One region of the Burkholderia plantarii genome, then DNA from elsewhere that is predicted to be linked to it. Evidence: predicted binding sites of a transcription regulator. Region 1 holds the regulator's gene; each other region holds the start of a gene.
The links. Region 1 encodes HrcA, which represses chaperone genes, less so after heat shock. Its sites were predicted from a motif close to TTAGCACTCNNNNNNNNNGAGTGCTAA; they were not measured.

Region 1 (4,171 bases):
CGGCCTGCGCGCGTGCCTCGGACAGCGCGCGCGCGTCGGCCAGGTAGGTCTGCTTCGCGCGCGCGGCCGCGTCCTCGAGCGCGCTCAGATCGGCCGCCGCGTCGAGCGCGGCGAGCTGCTCGCGGCGCGCCATGTGTTCGTCGTGCAGCGTGTCGGGCGGCAGCCGGAACTTGCGCGCGGCCGTGTGCAGCGCGTCGAGCCGCGCCTCCACCTGCGCGAGCCGCTCCGGATCGAGTTCGAGCCGTTGCGCGTAGTGCGACAGCGAATAGCCGGCCTCGCGCAGCTGGATCTCGGCCGGATCGAGCGCGGCCAGCACGTCGTTGAGCGTCGGATCGATCGAGGCCAGCTGGCGCACCTTCGAGATCACGCCGCCGAGCTGCCGCAGCAGCGCGTCGTCGGATTCGGAGATCGCGAGCAGCGCGCCCTGCACGCCGCGGATCAGGCTCGCCGAATGCGTGAGCCGGCCGTGCTCGGCGTTCACTTCGTCCCATTCGCCGGGCTGCGGCGCGAGCTTGTCGAGTTCGGCGAGCTGCCAGGCGAGCTTCTCGCGCTCGAGCTGCAACTCGCGTTCGTGGACCTGCGCGGCCTCGATCTTCTGCAGCGCGTCGCGCCACGCGCGCCAGCCGCGCGCCACCACCGCCGCCTCGGCGGCGAGCCCGGCGTGCGTGTCGAACAGCTCGCGCTGCGCGTCGGGCCGCATCAGCAACTGGTGCGCGTGCTGGCCGTGGACGTCCACCAGCATCTCGCCCAGTTCGCGCAACTGCGACAGCGTCGCGCTGGTGCCGTTGATGAACGCGCGCGAGCGGCCGTTCGCGTCGATGACGCGGCGCAGCATCACGCTGTCGTCGGCGTCGAACGCATGGACGTCGAGCCATTGCGCGACGCGGTCGTGCGGCGTGAATTCGGCGGTGATGTCGGCGCGCTGGCAGCCGGCGCGCACCACGCTGGCGTCGGCGCGCTCGCCGAGCGCGAGCGCCAGCGCGTCGATCAGGATCGACTTGCCGGCGCCGGTCTCGCCGGAGAACACGGTGAAGCCGGCATCGAATTCGAGGTCGAGCCGGGCGACGATGACGAAGTCGCGGATCGAGAGATGACGAAGCATGATGTCGGGCGCGGCCGCGTCAGGATTCCGGATCGTCGTCGTGCGACGGATGTTCGTTCCAGTGCAGCTTCTTGCGCAGCGTCGTGTAATAGCTGTAGCCGACCGGGTGCAGGAACGGCACGGTGTGTCGCGAGCGCCGCACCTCGATCGTGTCGTTCAGTTGCAGCGCGGTGAACGACTGCATGTCGAAGTTCACGTTGACGTCGCGCCCGCCGATGATCTGGATGCCGACCTTGACGTCGTCGGGCAGCACGATCGGGCGGTTCGACAGCGCGTGCGGCGCGATCGGCACCAGCACGATGCCCTGCAGCTGCGGGTGCAGGATCGGCCCGGCCGAGGACAGCGCGTAGGCCGTCGAGCCGGTCGGGGTGGCGACGATCAGGCCGTCCGAGCGCTGGTTGTACATGAAGCGGCCGTCCACCGACACGCGCAGCTCGGCCATGCCGGAGAAGCCGCTGCGGTTCACCACCACGTCGTTGAACGCGAGTGCGTGATAGATCGGTTCGCCGTCGCGCACGATGCGCGCCTCGAGCAGCGTGCGCTCCTCGCGCTCGAAGCTGCCCGACAGCATCTGCGGCACGAGTTCGAGCATCTCCGAGGCGGAAATGTCGGTGATGAAGCCGAGCCGGCCGTGGTTGATGCCGATCAACGGCGTCCGGTAGGGCGCGAGCTGGCGGCCGATGCCGAGCATCGTGCCGTCGCCGCCGAGCACGATCGCGAGGTCGGCGCGCGCGCCGATCTCGCTCGGCGTAAGCGCCGGGTGGCCGTCGATGCCGTACTCGCGCGCCGTTTCGGCTTCGAACACGACCTCGAGCCCGCGCTGCGTGATGGCGGCGGCGAGCGCGGCGAGCGGTTCGGCGATGCCGGGCGTGTTGCTGCGCCCGACGAGCGCGACGGTCTGGAACAGGTTACCGGTTTTCATGCCGGCATTACACCATAGCTGGATGACGAAAAGGAACCGGCCGAGCGGCCGGGGAGCAGGGCGGGCGGGGCGGGCGCCGGAAATCTCGCGGGCGCCGCCCGGTTGCGCTAGAATTTTCCTTCATGTTAGATCCCCGCGCCCGAACCCTCCTCAAGACCCTGATCGAACGGTATATCGCCGACGGTCAGCCGGTCGGCTCGCGCACGTTGTCCCGGTATTCCGGTCTCGAACTGAGCCCGGCCACGATCCGCAACGTGATGTCCGACCTGGAGGAACTCGGCCTCGTGTCGAGCCCGCATACCTCGGCCGGCCGCGTGCCGACGCCGCGCGGCTACCGGATGTTCGTCGACACGCTGCTGAGCGTGGAGTCGCCGATCGACGATGCGGCCGTGACGCGGCTCGTGCAGACCACGCTGCAGGCGGGCGAGCCGCAGCAGAAGGTGGTGGCGGCCGCGGCCAGCGTGCTGTCGAACCTCTCGCAGTTCGCCGGCGTGGTGCTGACGCCGCGCCGCAGCCACGTGTTCAAGCAGATCGAGTTCATGCGGCTGTCGGACAAGCGCATCCTGCTGATCATCGTGACGCCCGAGGGCGACGTGCAGAACCGCATGATGGCCACCCAGCGCGATTACTCGTCGTCGCAGCTGACCGAGGCCTCGAACTACATCAACGCCAATTTCGCCGGGCTGTCGTTCGACGAGGTGCGGCGGCGCCTGCGCGAGGAAATCGACGCGCTGCGCGGCGACATGACGGCGCTGATGCACGCGGCCGTCACCGCCAGCACCGAGGCCTCCGACGACGAGGACACGCTGCTGATCTCGGGCGAGCGCAACCTGCTCGAGGTGGCCGACCTGTCGTCGGACATGGCGCGGCTGCGCAAGCTGTTCGACGTGTTCGACCAGAAGACGAGCCTGCTGCAGCTGCTCGACGTGTCGAGCCACGCGCAGGGCGTGCAGATCTTCATCGGCGGGGAATCGACGCTGGTGCCGATCGACGAAATGAGCGTCGTGACGGCGCCCTACGAGGTCAACGGCAAGATCGTCGGCACGCTCGGCGTGATCGGGCCGACCCGGATGGCCTACAACCGCGTGATTCCGATCGTCGACATTACCGCGCGCCTGCTGTCGCTGACGCTGAGCCAGCAGTGACGCTGCCCGCGGCACGGGCCGCCCGGCCTTGCCTATGCGCGCGTCGGGGTCATTGGGGCGGCACCGGTCGCGCCGTGGCGCCGTCGCTATAATGAGGATCGTTCGATCCGGGGCTCAGGCCCACCCCCTTCATGCGTTTTGATCTCGAACCGCCGTCGCAACACGCCGCGGCACATCGCGTCGCCGTCCTGCTCGTCAATCTCGGCACGCCCGACGAACCCACGCCGGGCGCGGTGCGGCGCTACCTCGCGCAGTTCCTGTCCGATCCCCGTGTCGTCGAAATCCCGGCCATCGCCTGGCAGCCGATCCTGCGCGGGCTGATCCTGCCGTTCCGCTCGCGCGCCTCGGCGAAGAAATACCGCTCGGTCTGGATGCCGGAAGGCTCGCCGCTGCGCGTGTTCACCGAGCGGCAGGTCGAGGGCCTGCGCCCGCTGTTCGCCGCCAACGGCTATCAGGTGCTGATCGATTACGCGATGCGCTACGGCACGCCCGACATCGGCACGGTGCTCGGCCAGCTCAAGCGTGCCGGCACCGAGCGCGTGCTGCTGGTGCCGATGTATCCGCAGTATTCGTCGTCGACCACGGCCACCGCGTTCGACGCGGCGTTCGCCGCGCTCGGCCGCATGCGCAACCAGCTCGAGGTCCGCACGCTGCGTCACTACGCCGACCATCCCGCCTATATCCACGCGCTCGCCGAGCAGGTCCGCCATTACTGGGCCGAGCACGGGCGCCCCGATTTCGCGGCCGGCGACAAGCTGGTGCTGAGTTTCCACGGCGTGCCCAAGCGCACGCTCGATCTCGGCGATCCCTACCATGACCAGTGCCAGCAGACGGCCGCGCTGTTGATGGCGGCGCTCGAACTGACCACGCTCGAATGCCGCGTCACGTTCCAGTCGCGCTTCGGCAAGGCCGAGTGGCTGCAGCCCTACACGGCGCCGACGCTGCGCGAGCTTGGCGCGGCCGGCGTGAAGCGCGCCGACGTGTTCTGCCCCGGCTTCACGG
Region 2 (4,171 bases), on a different replicon from region 1:
GCACGTTGCGCGCGATCCGCGAGGACGACGTCGCCGCGCGCGCCCACGGCATCTCGCCGAATCGCTACAAGGCGCTGGCGTTCGCGTTCGGCGGCCTCGCGGCCGGCGTCGGCGGCGGCGTGGCCGCGCATCTGTACAGCTACGTGAACTACCAGACCTTCGATTCCCAGGTGTCGATCCTCGCGCTGACGATGGTGATTCTCGGCGGCCTCGGCAACGTGCCGGGCAGCATGCTCGGCGCCCTCGCGCTGATCGGCCTGCCCGAGCTGTTCCGCTGGGCGGCCGACTACCGGATGCTGATCTACGGGCTGGTGCTGCTGCTGCTCGTGCGGTTCCGGCCGCAGGGCGTGCTCGGCACGGTGTGAGGCGGCCATGAACGACATCGCGAATCCCGTCCCCCTGCTGGACGTCGCCGGCCTCGTGCGCCGCTTCGACGGCGTGACCGCGCTCGACGGCGTCGACCTCGCGCTCGCGCGCGGCGAACTGCTCAGCGTGATCGGCCCGAACGGCGCCGGCAAATCGACGCTGTTCAACCTGATTGCCGGCGTCGATCGGCCCGACGCGGGCCGGATCCGGCTCGACGGCCTCGACGTGACCCGCCTGCCGCCCGAGCGGCTCGCCGCGCTGGGGCTCGCGCGCACGTTCCAGCACGGCCGCGTGTTCGGCAACCTGAGCGTGCTCGACAACGTGCTGGTGGGCGCCCATGCCCGGCTGCGCGTCGCGCGGCGCGGCTGGCCGGTGCTGGGCGCGCTCGCCGAGACGCTGCGCGCGCTGCTGCCGGGCCGGCGCACCCGGGCCGAGGAAGCGGCGCTGCGCGCCGAGGCGCGCGCGCTCATCGCCGGCTTCGGCGAGCGGCTGCTGCCGCGCATCGACGAGCCCGCCCACAGCCTCTCGTATGCGAACCGGCGGCGCGTGGAGATCGGTCGCGCGCTGATGCTGAGGCCGCGCCTGTTGCTGCTCGACGAACCCACGGCCGGCATGAACGAGACCGAGACCGCCGAGATGCTCGAGCTGATCCTGCGGCTCAAGGCCGACGGCCTGACGATCCTGCTGATCGAGCACAAGCTCGACCTGGTGATGCGCGTGTCCGACCGCGTGATCGTGCTCGACAACGGCCGCAAGATCGCCGACGGCGCGCCGGCCGAGGTGCGCGACCATCCCGACGTGATCGAGGCCTACCTCGGCCATCGCCAGACTGCCCGGGCGCGTGCCGCCGCGTGAGCCGGGCCGCCGCGCGCCGCTTCCATCCGACACCGACGCCCACCGAGCGACCATGACCGACCCGCTGCTGCAACTCGACCACATCGATACCTTCTACGGGCCGGTTCAGGTCCACTTCGACGTCAACCTGACGGTCGGGCGTGGACAGATCGTCAGCCTGCTCGGCGGCAACGCGAGCGGCAAATCCACCTCGATGAAGCTGATCCTCGGGCTGACTCGCCCGCGCACGGGCACCGTGCGCTTCGACGGCGAAGACGTGACGACGCTGCCGACGCCGCAGCGCGTGCGGCGCGGCATCGCCGCGGTGCCCGAGGCGCGGCGGCTGTTCGGCGAGATGAGCGTGCGCGAGAATCTGCTGATCGGCGCCTACACGCGACGCGACCGCGCCGGCATCGCCGAGGACCTGGAGCGCGTGCTCGAGTTGTTCCCGCGCGTGCGCGAGCGGCTCGCGCAGCGCGCCGGCACGCTCTCGGGCGGCGAACAGCAGATGCTCGCGATGGCGCGGGCGATGATGGCGCGTCCGCGGCTCATCTGCATGGACGAGCCGACCATGGGGCTCTCGCCGCTCTACGTCGACAAGGTGCTCGACCTGATCGGGCAGATCAACGGGCAGGGCGTGACGGTGTTCATGGTCGAGCAGAACGCGAGCCTCGCGCTGCAGATCGCGCATTACGGCTACGTGCTCCAGACCGGCCGCGTCGTGCTGGAAGGGCAGGGCCGCATGCTGCTCGACGACGCGCGGATACGCAGCGCTTACCTGGGCACGGCCGCGGGCGACACGACCGGCGCCTGAGCGGCTCGCGGAGCGTCGCCTCCCGCCGCGTCGCGTCCGGCCTCTCGCCTGGCGGCGGGCGCGGGCAACCGGGCCGCCCCGATATGCCTTCTTCACGCCCGTTCATAACCTTCTGCCGATCCGTTATTGGATCGGCGCGCGCCCGCTTCTTATACTGGATTCCGCTTGGCACTCGAACCACACGAGTGCCAATCCCACAGCAAATTTTCCAGAGAGGAATGCCGAGATGAGCCTTCGTCCGCTGCACGATCGCGTGATCGTGAAACGACTCGATCAGGAAACCAAGACGGCTTCGGGCATCGTGCTGCCCGACAGCGCCGCCGAGAAGCCGGACCAGGGCGAGGTGCTCGCGGTCGGCCCGGGCCGCCGCGACAACGACGGCAAGCGCATCGAGCCCGACCTGAAGGTGGGCGACCGCGTGCTGTTCGGCAAGTACGCCGGCCAGACCGTGAAGGTCGACAACAACGAACTGCTGGTACTGCGCGAGGAAGACATCTTCGCGGTGGTCAACGTCTGATTTCGAAGGAGCAACCAACATGGCAGCCAAGGACATCGTATTCGGCGACGTGAACCGCGCCAAACTGATCGAGGGCGTGAACGTGCTGGCCGACGCCGTCAAGGTCACGCTCGGGCCGAAGGGCCGCAACGTGGTGCTCGAGCGCAGCTTCGGCGCGCCGGTCGTCACCAAGGACGGCGTATCGGTCGCCAAGGAGATCGAGCTGGCCGACAAGCTGCAGAACATCGGCGCGCAACTCGTCAAGGAAGTGGCGTCGAAGACCAGCGACAGCGCCGGCGACGGCACCACCACCGCCACCGTGCTCGCGCAGGCGATCGTCCGCGAAGGACAGAAGTACGTCGCGGCCGGGCTCAACCCGCTCGACCTGAAGCGCGGCATCGACCGCGCCGTGATCGCCGCCGTCGAGGCGCTGAAGAAGATCAGCAAGCCGACCACCACCAGCAAGGAGATCGCCCAGGTCGCGACGATCTCGGCGAACGGCGAGGAATCGATCGGCCAGCGCATCGCCGAGGCGATCGATCGGGTCGGCAAGGAAGGCGTGATCACGGTGGAGGACGGCAAGTCGCTCGCCGACGAACTCGACGTGGTGGAGGGCCTGCAGTTCGACCGCGGCTATCTCTCGCCGTACTTCGTCAACAACCCCGACCGCCAGATCGCGGTGCTCGACAGCCCGTACATCCTGCTGCACGACAAGAAGGTGTCGAACATCCGCGACCTGCTGCCGGTGCTCGAACAGGTCGCGAAGGCGGGCCGGCCGCTCCTGATCATCGCCGAGGACGTGGAAGGCGAGGCGCTCGCCACGCTGGTGGTCAACAACATCCGCGGCATCCTGAAGACGGTGGCCGTCAAGGCGCCCGGCTTCGGCGACCGCCGCAAGGCGCTGCTGGAGGACATCGCGATCCTCACCGGCGGCCAGGTGATCGCCGAGGAAACCGGCCTCACGCTCGAGAAGGCGACGCTCGCCGAGCTGGGCCAGGCCAAGCGCATCGAGGTGGGCAAGGAGAACACCACGGTGATCGACGGCGCCGGCGACAAGGCCAGCATCGAGGCGCGCGTCAAGCAGATCCGCGTGCAGATCGAGGATGCCACCTCCGACTACGACCGCGAGAAGCTGCAGGAGCGCGTGGCGAAGCTGGCGGGCGGCGTGGCCGTGATCAAGGTGGGCGGCGCCACCGAGATCGAGGTCAAGGAGAAGAAGGACCGCGTGGACGACGCGCTGCACGCCACGCGCGCGGCCGTCGAGGAAGGCATCGTGCCGGGCGGCGGCGTGGCGCTGATCCGCGTCAAGCAGGCGATCCGCGACGTGCAGGGAATCAACGCGGACCAGAACGCCGGCGTGAAGATCGTGCTGCGCGCGCTGGAGGAACCGCTACGCCAGATCGTGACCAACGCCGGCGAGGAAGCCAGCGTGGTGGTGGCGAAGGTGGCCGAGGGCAGCGGCAACTTCGGCTACAACGCGGCCACCGGCGAGTACGGTGACCTGGTGGAATCGGGCGTGCTCGATCCGACCAAGGTCACGCGCACGGCGCTGCAGAACGCGGCCTCGGTCGCGGGCCTGCTGCTGACCACCGACGCCACCGTCCACGAGGCGCCGAAGCCGGCCGCGCCGGCGGCGCCGGGCGGTGCGCCGGGCGGTCCGG
Region 3 (4,171 bases), 120 kb from region 1:
TCACGCCGTAATGCGAGGCCAGGGTGGCGACGCCGCAGCCGACGATGATCGAGGCCGCCACGGCGCCGAGCGCATAGCCTTTGATCGACCAGTGCCCGACCCATACCGCGATGGCGACCACGAAGAACAGCAAAATATAAGGATTGCCGTTCAGGAAGGTAAAGAAGTGAACCATTTTCGCTCTCCACTGCGATCCGGATAGCGCGACGCCCGGTTGACGGCGGGATTGACCTGCAAAAGGGAATGCGCCGATCGGCGCGCAATCACGGGCGTCGCAATGCGATATCACGTCAACGCGATGACGTCGTTTCAGTTGCCTTGAAGATATTCAATGGCTTTATGCAGGTCATCGAGCAGGATCTTGATCAGGTCGCGGCTGATGCCGTGGCGTATCAGGACGCGTTGCACGATCACGTCCTGGCGGTTGGCCGGCAGCGGATAGGAGGCGATCTGCCAGCCGCGCATGCGCATGCGGTCGGAGAGGTCGTAGAGCGTGAAGCGATGGTCGATGCCGTCCTTCAGGCGATAGCAGACGGCCGGCAGGCCGCCGCGGCCGTCGTAGACGAGTTCGAGCGGTCCGAGCCTGGCCACTTCGGCGGCCAGCCACTGGGCCGTGTCGCTGCAGGCCTGCTGGATGCCCGTGTAGCCTTCCCGGCCGAGCCGCAGGAAGTTGTAGTACTGCGCGATGATTTCGCCGCCCGGACGGCTGAAGTTCAGCGCGAAGGTCGCCATGTTGCCGCCGAGGTAATCGACGTAGAAGATCAGGTCTTCCGGCAGTTCCTGCTTCGAGCGCCAGACGGCCCAGCCCACCCCGAGCGGCGCCAGGCCGTACTTGTGCCCGGACGCGTTGATCGACTTGACGCGCTCGATCGAGAAGTCCCATTCGAGGTCGGGCTGGATGAACGGGGCGACGAAGCCGCCGCTGGCCGCGTCGACGTGGATCGGGATGTCGAGCCCGAGTTCGCGCTGCATCGCGTCGAGCTCGGCGGCGAGCGCCGCGACCGGCTCGTAGATGCCGGTGAAGGTAACGCCGAGCGTCGCGACCACGCCGATGGTGTTCTCGTCGCACAGCTCGCGCAGGTCGGCCGGCGTGATGCCGAGGCCGTCGCCGTGCAGTGGCGCCTCGCGGATCTCGACGTCGAAGTAGCGCGCGAACTTCTTCCAGCAGATCTGCACCGGGCCGCACACGAAATTGGGCCTGGCCGTCGAAAGCCCGGCCGCCTCGCGGCGCTGTTTCCATTTCCATTTCAGCGCGAGGCCGCCCAGCATGCAGGCTTCGCTCGAGCCGGTGGTGGAGCAGCCGATCGTGCCGAGCGGATCGGGCGCGTGCCACAGGTCGGCGATCATCGTGACGCAGCGGTTCTCGATCTCGGCCGTTTGCGGATACTCGTCCTTGTCGATCATGTTCTTGTCGATGGCATCGGTCATCAACTGCTGCACTTCCGGCTCGACCCAGGTGGTGCAGAACGTCGCCAGGTTCTGTTGCGAGTTGCCGTCGAGCAGCAACTCGTCGTGGATCAGGTTGTAGGCCACCGCCGGGGCCGTCGAAGTGTCAGGAATCCGAAGCGTCGGCAGCGGATGCTGCGACACGTGCGCCGAATAAATGCCGCCTAGTTCGCCATTGATCTCTCGCTCGGGTAATTCGATTTTCATATCGGGGTCCTTTGAAGGTGCGATGCGGGTGTCGTCCGGGCGACGGTGAATCGGCATCCTCGACCGCGTGGAGCCGGCAAACGCTCGTGATTCGCGTTCGTGATCGGGAATTGCCGATCCGGAATCGTCATTGGATGATTTTTTCCGCAGACGAAATGGCTGAAACCGGAATGGATATCCCTGGAATTGGCCATCCCCGTGCGGCCCTTGACGCAGCTCAATCGAAAAAGGGACCGATCGAGGCGGGCAGCGGTTTGGAAAATGTCGGAGCGGTGCGGCCGGACAGGCGGCGCGGTGGCGCAGGTGGCGAGGGCATGGGAGGGCCGGCACGGCGCGGCGAAAGCGAAGCCGGCGCGCGGGAAACCGGGCCGCCGGCTTGCCGGGCCGGCGATGGAACTTGTCACGCCCCGGGCGACTCGAACGGCGCTCCCGGGCCAGCCGGCACGCTTCCGGGCCGGCAGGGGGCAGGTAAACCCTGACGGGCAGCCGCGTTCCGGCCGTCGGGGGCCTGCGGCGGGGGGCGGGCGGGGCACGCGAAAAAACCGTGCTGGCTCGTCCTTGAATTTGTCAAACCGCGTCCATATAATTAGCACTCGCTGCACGAGAGTGCTAACAATTCGCCGCCGGCGATCGCCAGGCGGCATCCCTTAGTGTTCTTCAGTCTCATTCAAGAGAGGAGTGAAAATGAACCTTCGTCCTTTGCACGATCGCGTGATCGTCAAGCGCCTGGATCAGGAAACCAAGACGGCCTCGGGCATCGTGATCCCCGAAGCGGCAGCGGAAAAGCCGGATCAAGGCGAAGTGCTGGCGATCGGCCCGGGCAAGCGTGACGACAAGGGCGCTCCGATTGCGCTCGACGTCAAGGTTGGCGACCGTGTCCTGTTCGGCAAGTACGCTGGCCAATCCGTCAAGGTCGACGGCCAGGAACTGCTCGTGATGCGCGAAGAAGACATCATGGCCGTGGTCAACGCGAACTAAGCGTTCCCGCCGGTATCCATTCCCAAGAATTCAAGGAGTTAGAAGATGGCAGCTAAAGACGTCGTGTTCGGCGATTCCGCCCGTTCCAAGATGGTTGAAGGCGTGAACATTCTCGCCAACGCAGTGAAGGTCACGCTGGGTCCGAAGGGCCGCAACGTGGTGCTCGAGCGTTCGTTCGGCGGCCCGACGGTCACCAAGGACGGCGTGTCGGTCGCCAAGGAAATCGAGCTGAAGGACAAGCTCCAGAACATGGGCGCGCAAATGGTCAAGGAAGTCGCTTCCAAGACCAGCGACAACGCAGGCGACGGCACGACGACGGCAACCGTCCTCGCGCAATCGATCGTCCGCGAAGGCATGAAGTACGTTGCATCGGGCATGAACCCGATGGACCTGAAGCGCGGCATCGACAAGGCCGTCGCCGCGGCAGTGGAAGAGCTGAAGAAGATCAGCAAGCCCTGCACGACGAACAAGGAAATCGCCCAGGTCGGCTCGATTTCGGCGAACAGCGATTCGTCGATCGGTGACCGCATCGCCGAAGCGATGGACAAGGTCGGCAAGGAAGGCGTGATCACCGTCGAAGACGGCAAGTCGCTGGCCGACGAACTCGACGTCGTCGAAGGCATGCAGTTCGACCGCGGCTACCTGTCGCCGTACTTCATCAACAACCCGGACAAGCAAGTCGCCGTCCTCGACAACCCGTTCGTGCTGCTGCACGACAAGAAGGTGTCGAACATCCGTGACCTGCTGCCGGTGCTGGAGCAAGTCGCGAAGGCCGGCCGTCCGCTGCTGATCATCGCCGAAGACGTCGAAGGCGAAGCGCTCGCGACGCTGGTGGTGAACAACATCCGCGGCATCCTGAAGACCGTCGCCGTCAAGGCACCGGGCTTCGGCGACCGTCGCAAGGCCATGCTGGAAGACATCGCGATCCTGACCGGCGGTCAAGTGGTGGCGGAAGAAACCGGCCTCACGCTCGAGAAGGCAACGCTGGCCGAACTCGGCCAGGCCAAGCGCATCGAAGTGGGCAAGGAAAACACGACGATCATCGACGGCGCTGGCGAAGCCGTGAACATCGAAGCGCGCGTCAAGCAAGTGCGTGCGCAGATCGAGGAAGCGACCTCGGACTACGACCGTGAGAAGCTGCAAGAGCGCGTTGCCAAGCTGGCGGGCGGCGTGGCGGTGATCAAGGTTGGCGCCGCGACCGAAGTCGAAATGAAGGAAAAGAAGGCACGTGTCGAAGACGCACTGCACGCCACGCGCGCAGCTGTGGAAGAAGGCATCGTGGCCGGCGGCGGCGTCGCGCTGATCCGCGCACGCACCGCGATCGCGGGCCTGACCGGCGTCAACGCCGACCAGAACGCCGGCATCAAGATCGTGCTGCGCGCGATGGAAGAGCCGCTGCGCCAGATCGTCACGAACGGTGGCGAAGAGGCGAGCGTCGTGGTCGCGGCAGTTGCCGCCGGCCAAGGCAACTACGGCTACAACGCAGCGACGGGCGAGTACGTCGACATGGTCGAAGCCGGCGTGGTCGACCCGACGAAGG

Region 2: the regulator HrcA is predicted to act here: its motif matches at 2,180-2,206, upstream of bpln_RS25850 (co-chaperone GroES).
Region 3: the regulator HrcA is predicted to act here: its motif matches at 2,240-2,266, upstream of bpln_RS03580 (co-chaperone GroES).

Annotation. Positions count from the first base shown of each region.
Region 1 is NZ_CP007212.1:699,928-704,098, forward strand. It holds gene recN (DNA repair protein RecN) at 1-1,102, opposite strand, end outside; gene bpln_RS03090 (NAD kinase) at 1,122-2,024, opposite strand; gene hrcA (heat-inducible transcriptional repressor HrcA) at 2,147-3,169, shown strand; gene hemH (ferrochelatase) at 3,301-4,171, shown strand, end outside.
Region 2 is NZ_CP007213.1:2,051,702-2,055,872, reverse strand. It holds gene bpln_RS25865 (ABC transporter permease) at 1-365, shown strand, start outside; gene bpln_RS25860 (ABC transporter ATP-binding protein) at 373-1,221, shown strand; gene bpln_RS25855 (ABC transporter ATP-binding protein) at 1,274-2,014, shown strand; gene bpln_RS25850 (co-chaperone GroES) at 2,241-2,531, shown strand; gene groL (chaperonin GroEL) at 2,551-4,171, shown strand, end outside.
Region 3 is NZ_CP007212.1:820,052-824,222, forward strand. It holds gene bpln_RS03570 (aspartate:alanine exchanger family transporter) at 1-175, opposite strand, end outside; gene gad (glutamate decarboxylase) at 310-1,653, opposite strand; gene bpln_RS03580 (co-chaperone GroES) at 2,338-2,631, shown strand; gene groL (chaperonin GroEL) at 2,677-4,171, shown strand, end outside.